Regions from separate parts of the Streptomyces europaeiscabiei genome, predicted to be linked through region 1. Evidence: riboswitches for the same ligand, from Rfam matches in the RefSeq annotation. Region 1 holds a riboswitch; the other holds the start of a gene.
What was found. Region 1 has a riboswitch for glycine ahead of gcvT (glycine cleavage system aminomethyltransferase GcvT). Riboswitches for the same ligand answer to the same signal wherever they lie in the genome.

Region 1 (3,401 bases):
GGAGGCGCCGGAGTGGGGCTGGACGTTGGCGTATTCGGCGCCGAAGAGGTCCTTGAGGCGGTCGATGGCGATCTGTTCGGTGACGTCGACGTGTTCGCAGCCGCCGTAGTAGCGGCGGCCGGGGTAGCCCTCGGCGTACTTGTTGGTCAGGACGGTGCCCTGGGCCTCCATGACCGCGACGGGGGCGAAGTTCTCCGAGGCGATCATTTCCAGGGTGGACTGCTGGCGGTGCAGCTCGGCGTCGACGGCGGCGGCGACCTCGGGGTCCAGCTCGTGCAGGGGCGTGTTCAGAAGCGACATGCGTACGACCTCGTCCTCTCAGCCGGCGGTGTGGGCGACGTACTCGTCGGCGGTGAGCAGGTCGTCCGGCTCCTGCGCGACTCGTACCTTGAACAGCCAGCCGCCCTCGAACGGGGCGGTGTTCACCAGCGACGGGTCGTTGACGACGTCCTCGTTGATCTCGGTGATCTCACCGGAGACCGGTGAGTACAGGTCGCTGACCGACTTCGTGGACTCCAGTTCGCCGCAGGTCTCGCCCGCGGCCACGGTGGAGCCCACCTCGGGAAGCTGGGCGTAGACGACATCGCCGAGCGCGTTCGCCGCGAACTCCGTGATGCCGACCGTCGAGACGCCGTCCTCGGCGACCGACAGCCACTCGTGCTCCTTGCTGTAACGCAGCTGCTGGGGGTTGCTCATGGCCTGAATTCTCCTGTACGCGGGGGAGTGGTGAGGAAGGGGGGGGACTGCTGAAACCGCTGTTGAGCAGCGCGGATGTGCCCAGTGTCACTCTCGGGGTCCACACGGGTGCCGCTTCCGAACGACTACGTGTACGACCTCGCACACGACTACGGGCGGACGACTACGAAGGTGTCACTTCTGCCGCTTGTAGAACGGCAGCGCCACGACCTCGTACGGCTCGTGGCTGCCCCGGATGTCCACGCCCACACCGGCCGTGCCCGGCGCGGCGTGCGTGGCGTCGACGTACGCCATGGCGATCGGCCTGCCCAGCGTCGGGGAGGGAGCGCCGGAGGTGACCTCGCCGATCACCTTGCCGTCGGCGACGACCGGGTATCCGGCGCGCGGCACCCGGCGGCCCTCGGCGACCAGGCCGACGAGGACGCGGGGCGGGGCCGAGGCGGCGCGCTCGGCGGCCGCAGTCAGCGCCGTACGCCCGACGAAGTCGCCCTCCTTCTCGAACTTCACGACGCGCCCGAGCCCGGCGTCGAACGGCGTCAGCTCGGTGGTCAGCTCGTGACCGTACAGCGGCATGCCCGCCTCCAGGCGCAGCGTGTCCCGGCAGGACAGCCCGCAGGGCACCAGGCCCGCGCCCTCGCCCGCCTTGGTCAGCGCCTGCCACAGCTCGACGGCGTGCTCCGGCTTCACGAACAGCTCGAAGCCGTCCTCACCGGTGTACCCGGTCCGGGCGATCAGCGCGGGGACCCCGGCGACCGTGCCGGGCAGCCCCGCGTAGTACTTCAGACCGTCGAGGTCGGCGTCGGTGAGGGCGGCCAGGATGCCGGGCGACTCGGGGCCCTGGACGGCGAGCAGCGCGTACGCGTCCCGGTCGTCCCGCACCTCGGCGTCGAACCCGGCGGAACGCTCGACGAGCGCGTCCAGCACGACCTGGGCGTTGGAGGCGTTCGCGACGACCATGTACTCGGTCTCGCCCAGGCGGTAGACGATCAGGTCGTCGAGGATGCCGCCGTCCTCGCGGCAGATCATGGTGTAGCGGGCGCGGCCGGGCTTCACACCGCCGATGTTGCCGACCAGCGCGTGATCGAGCAGCGAGGCGGCCTGCGGGCCGGAGACGGTGATCTCGCCCATGTGGGAGAGGTCGAAGAGGCCGGCCTTCGTGCGGACGGCGGTGTGCTCGTCGCGTTCGGAGCCGTAGCGCAGGGGCATGTCCCAGCCTGCGAAGTCGGTCATCGTCGCACCGAGCGAGCGATGCAGGGCATCGAGCGCGGTACGGCGCGATCCAGCGGTGGGGCTACTGCTCATCGGTTCTGCTCCCAGGGCATGACAGGCGAGGGCGATCCTCCCCATCTGTCATCGGAACCTGAGAGGTTCACCACGACCGCACGTACTGGTGGTCATGGTTTGCACCTTGGGTGGAGCCGTCCTCTGCGCAAGAAGAGGTGCGGCCCGCTTTTCAGATGTGCCTCGCCCACGCGGTATCTGAGCCTGAGAGATTCAAGGGAGGGACTTGCTCCTTCGGCGCCCCAGCGAGACTGCTGGGAGCTCTCCCGCGCGGATTCAAGCGGCCGGTATGCAGTTGGCGCGCACATCATTGCACGCATCGACGTGGTGCGGCAGGGGGACCTTTCACAGGTGGGGACACGACGAGCACAGGCAGACACAGCGGTCCGTAGCAGTCTTGTGGCCATACGAGGACTGAACCAGGAGGGATCGGGCATTACCTTTTCTTTACGGTCTGTGGGGATGGGACTCCATACCCATTCCCCTGGGGAGGACGATCACGGTGAACAGGACCACGGCGTACGCGACCACTTCGGGCATCGCCATGCCCAAGCAGCCCGTCGTACCGGCCGGTGAGGCGTGCGGCCCGTTCCCGAGGCCGGTCGTCCGCGACCTCAGGGAGCGTGCTGGGCGGAGCCCCCACGGACTGTCCTTCGGACCGGACGACCTGGTGGTGGTCACCGGGCTCCCGGGCAGCGGCAAGTCGACGCTGATGCGGCGGTCCGTGCCCGGCGTCCGGATCGACTCCCAGGACACCCGGGACCGCTTCGACGCGCGCTTCGCCCGCCACCTGCCGTACGCGGCCTACCGGCCCTTCGTGCGCCTCGCGCACTACGCGGGCCTGCGGCGTGCCCTCCGCTCGGGGGAGGGCGTCGTCGTGCACGACTGCGGGGCGCAGGCGTGGGTACGAAGTTGGCTCGCGCGTGAGGCCAGAAGGCGGGGCGGCACCCTGCATCTGCTGTTGCTCGACGTGACGCCCGACGAGGCGCGGGACGGGCAGCGGGAGCGGGGAAGGGGCGTGTCGCGGTACGCCTTCGCCCGGCACAGGGGGGCGATGAGGCAGCTGCTGCGGGCGGCGGAGCGGGGCAGGCTGCCGGAGGGGTGCGGGGCAGCGGTGATCATCGATCGGGCCGCGGCGGACGTCTTGAAGCGGATCGACTTCGGGGGGTGAGATCCGGGAGAGCGTCGGGGGTGCTGTGCGTCGCGGACCGCGGGTACGGCGTGGCTGGTCGCGCCCACGCGGCCGAGCCGCCGGTCGGCGCTGTCCCGCGTTCCTTGAGGGGCGCCCCGGCGAGTCGGTGGCATTAAGGTGCAGGGACAACAGCATCACGGAGCAAAGCGGTAGGCAGCAGATGGACTTCCCGGCGGACTTTCCGGCACAGGCACATCCCCACGGGCACGGCGGGTGGCCCGGCAACGAGCTC
Region 2 (3,401 bases), 5.5 Mb from region 1:
GATCTCGCCGTCCTCGGCGGTCTTCACGACGACGACCTTCATGCCGGCCATGACGGCGCTCGCCGCGTTCGTGCCGTGCGCGGAGGACGGGATGAGGCACACGGTCCGCTGCTCGTCGCCATTGGCCCGGTGGTACCCGCGTACGGCCAGCAGACCGGCCAGCTCACCCTGCGAACCCGCGTTCGGCTGCAGCGACACCTTGTCGTACCCGGTGGCCTCCGCCAACCCCTCCTCCAGCTCACGGATGAGCGTGAGATACCCCTGCGCCTGCCCGGCGGGCGCGAACGGGTGCAGCTGCCCGAACTCCGGCCACGTCACCGGCTCCATCTCGGTGGTCGCGTTGAGCTTCATCGTGCAGGAGCCCAGCGGGATCATGCCCCGGTCCAGCGCGTAGTCCCGGTCGGCGAGCCGGCGCAGGTAGCGCAGCATCGCGGTCTCGGAGCGGTACTCGTGGAACACCGGGTGCGTGAGGTAGTCGTCCGACCGCAGCAGCCCCTCGGGCAGCGTGTCCGCGGCGGCGGCGTCGAGGGCCTCGACGTCCCCCTCCACCTCGAAGGCGGTCCACACGGCGCCCAGCTGCGCCCGCGTCGTGGTCTCGTCGCAGGAGATCGACACCAGGTCGGCGTCCACGAGGTGCAGATTCACGCCATGTTCCCGCGCGGCGGCCACCACCTCACCGGCCCGCCCCGGCACCCGCACGGTGAGCGTGTCGAAGTACGCCCCGTGCACGACCTCGATCCCACCGGCCGCGAGCCCCGCGGCGAGCACGGTGGCGTACCGGTGGGTACGCCCGGCGATGGTCCGCAGCCCCTCCGGCCCGTGGTAAACGGCGTACATACCGGCCATCACGGCGAGCAGCACCTGCGCCGTGCAGATGTTGCTGGTCGCCTTCTCCCGGCGGATGTGCTGCTCCCGCGTCTGCAGGGCGAGCCGGTACGCCTTGTGCCCGTCCACGTCCACGGAGACCCCGACGAGCCGTCCGGGCAGGCTGCGTGCGAACTTCTCCTGCACGGCCATGTAGCCCGCGTGCGGCCCACCGAAGCCCATCGGCACACCGAACCGCTGCGTCGTCCCGACCGCGATGTCGGCGCCCAGCTCACCGGGGGACGCGAGCAGCGTCAGCGCCAGCAGATCGGCGGCGACGGTCACGAGCGCGCCGAGTGCGTGCGCCTGCTCGATGACAGGCTTCAGATCCCGTACGACACCGGAGGCGCCCGGGTACTGGAGCAGCACCCCGTTGATCTCCCGCCCGGCGATGTCGGCCGGAATCCCCGCGCCGAGGTCGGCGACGACGACCTCGACGCCGGTCGGCTCTGCACGGGTCTCGATCACGGCGATCGTCTGCGGCAGCACGTCCGCGTCGACGAGGAAGAGCCCCTTCTTGTTCTTCCCCATACGGCGGGACAACGCCATGGCCTCGGCGGCAGCAGTGCCCTCGTCCAGCAGGGAGGCCCCGGAGGTGGGCAGACCGGTCAGCTCGGCCACCATGGTCTGGAAATTGAGAAGAGCCTCGAGTCGCCCTTGGGAGATCTCGGGCTGGTACGGCGTGTAAGCGGTGTACCAGGCCGGGTTCTCCATGACATTCCGCAGGATGACGGGCGGCGTGAACGTCCCGTAGTACCCGAGCCCGATCATCGAGCCGAGCACCTGGTTGCGGTCCGCGAGCGAACGCAGCTCGGCGAGCACCTCGGCCTCGGTCCGCGCGCCGGGAAGGTCCAGCGCCTCGGCGTTCTTGATCACTTCCGGGACCGCGGCCGCCGTCAGCTCGTCGAGCGAGCCGTACCCGACGTGCGCGAGCATCTTGGCCCGCGCCTCGACATCTGGGCCGATATGGCGCCGCTCGAAGGGGATTCCCTGTTCGAGCTCGGAGAGCGGAATGCGATGGGCGGTCATTGCGGAGGCCTCCTGGTCTGACACGACCTTCGAGGGGCACCACGGCACGGGCGCCCCGACGGCCTCCCCCTCTGTCATCTCAACCTGAGAGCTTCACCGGTCCAGGAACGAACCGGCTTTCACCGTCGGTGAGAGCGGAAGCCGTGACACCCGCTCTGCTTTCCAGAGTGACCTCGTCCGTGCGGTACGTGAGCCTGAGAGATTCCGGGGAGGAGTTGCTCCTTCGGCGCCTCCGGATGGTGTCCGGAGGACTCTCCCGCACGGGGTCAGCAGCCGCTGCCAGGGTATCAGCGCGACCCACGCACGAGTCTTCGAGTGGCCACCTTCCCCGTTGTGCCTTTTCGTAGGGGTGAGGGATGATTTGCGACTCCTCTGCGAACCACTTGGAGGGCCCGTGCAGACCGACATCGATCCGCGCAACCTGATCGGCCGCAAGGCGTTCGACCGCAAGGGCAGCAAGATCGGCACCGTGGACGAGGTCTACCTGGACGACGCCACCGGCATCCCCGAGTGGGCCGCGATACGCATGGGGTTCTTCGGCCGTGACGCCTTCGTCCCCCTGGAGCCCAGCGAACTGATCGAAGGCACCCTCCATGTCCCCTTCGACCGCACCCTCATCAAGGACGCCCCCGACTTCGGCGTAGGCCGCCACCTCTCCCCGGAGCAAGAACTCCAGCTCTACCACCACTACGGCCTGGACATAGCCCCGCCCCCACCCATGGACCGCAACTTCGGAAACGTCGCGGGGCAGGAAGACGTCTGACCGATGGCACCGGGGGAGTCCGTGGCCTCTCCTCCCCCTTCCCCACGCTCCTTGACTTCGCCTGCCTGGCCGGGCCCTCCCTCACGTCGCTTCCTCACGCCCTCCTCCGGCCCGCCCCACCGGCGCTCCACGACGGCGGCGCAGACAGGACAGGCGGTCCCCGCCCGCCTCAGCCCCGCACCCCGTCCGGCACCAGCGGCAACGGCTCCGCCGGCTCCAGCGCCGGATCGCCCGTCCTGAAGGTCCGCACCCGCCCCGGCCCCACGTCGAGCGGCGTCTCGAACCGCACGGTCACCCGCCCCAGCCCGCTCCCCTGCACCCACCCATGCCCGTACTCGGTATGCCGTACGTCATGTCCGGCCCTCCACTGCCGCTCCGCACCCGCGCTCTCCTCCACCGCGGGCACCTCCGCAGCGGCCCCGGCCTCTTCCTCCACGGGCTCCGGTTCCCCCGCCGCCTGCGCGAACAAGTCCTCCTGCGTGTAGTCGGCGAGCCCGCTCACCCCCACCCCCAGCAACCGCACCCCACCCGTCGTGTCCACGGCCTCCAGCAGCCGCGCCGCCGCCTCCCGCACCACCGCAGGGTCGTCCGTGGGCCCACGCAACGTCTCCGACCGGGTCAGCGTCGAAAAGTCGTACCGCCGCACCTTCAACACGATCGTCCGGCCCGACAGCCCGGCCCCCCGCAACCTCCGCACGCACCGGTCCGCAAGCCGCTGCACCTCCATCCGGACCCGCACCCGGTC

Region 2: another riboswitch for glycine. It lies ahead of gcvP (aminomethyl-transferring glycine dehydrogenase); the one in region 1 lies ahead of gcvT (glycine cleavage system aminomethyltransferase GcvT).

What each region holds. Positions count from the first base shown of each region.
Region 1 covers NZ_CP107841.1:7,302,276-7,305,676, forward strand. Annotated here, with positions in the region: gene glyA (serine hydroxymethyltransferase) at 1-300, opposite strand, end outside; gene gcvH (glycine cleavage system protein GcvH) at 319-696, opposite strand; gene gcvT (glycine cleavage system aminomethyltransferase GcvT) at 871-1,998, opposite strand; glycine riboswitch at 2,034-2,159, opposite strand; glycine riboswitch at 2,160-2,256, opposite strand; gene OG858_RS32075 (AAA family ATPase) at 2,480-3,148, shown strand; gene OG858_RS32080 (enhanced serine sensitivity protein SseB) at 3,330-3,401, shown strand, end outside.
Region 2 covers NZ_CP107841.1:1,767,337-1,770,737, forward strand. Annotated here, with positions in the region: gene gcvP (aminomethyl-transferring glycine dehydrogenase) at 1-1,893, opposite strand, end outside; glycine riboswitch at 2,066-2,162, opposite strand; gene OG858_RS07520 (PRC-barrel domain-containing protein) at 2,288-2,656, shown strand; gene OG858_RS07525 (DNA polymerase IV) at 2,826-3,401, opposite strand, start outside.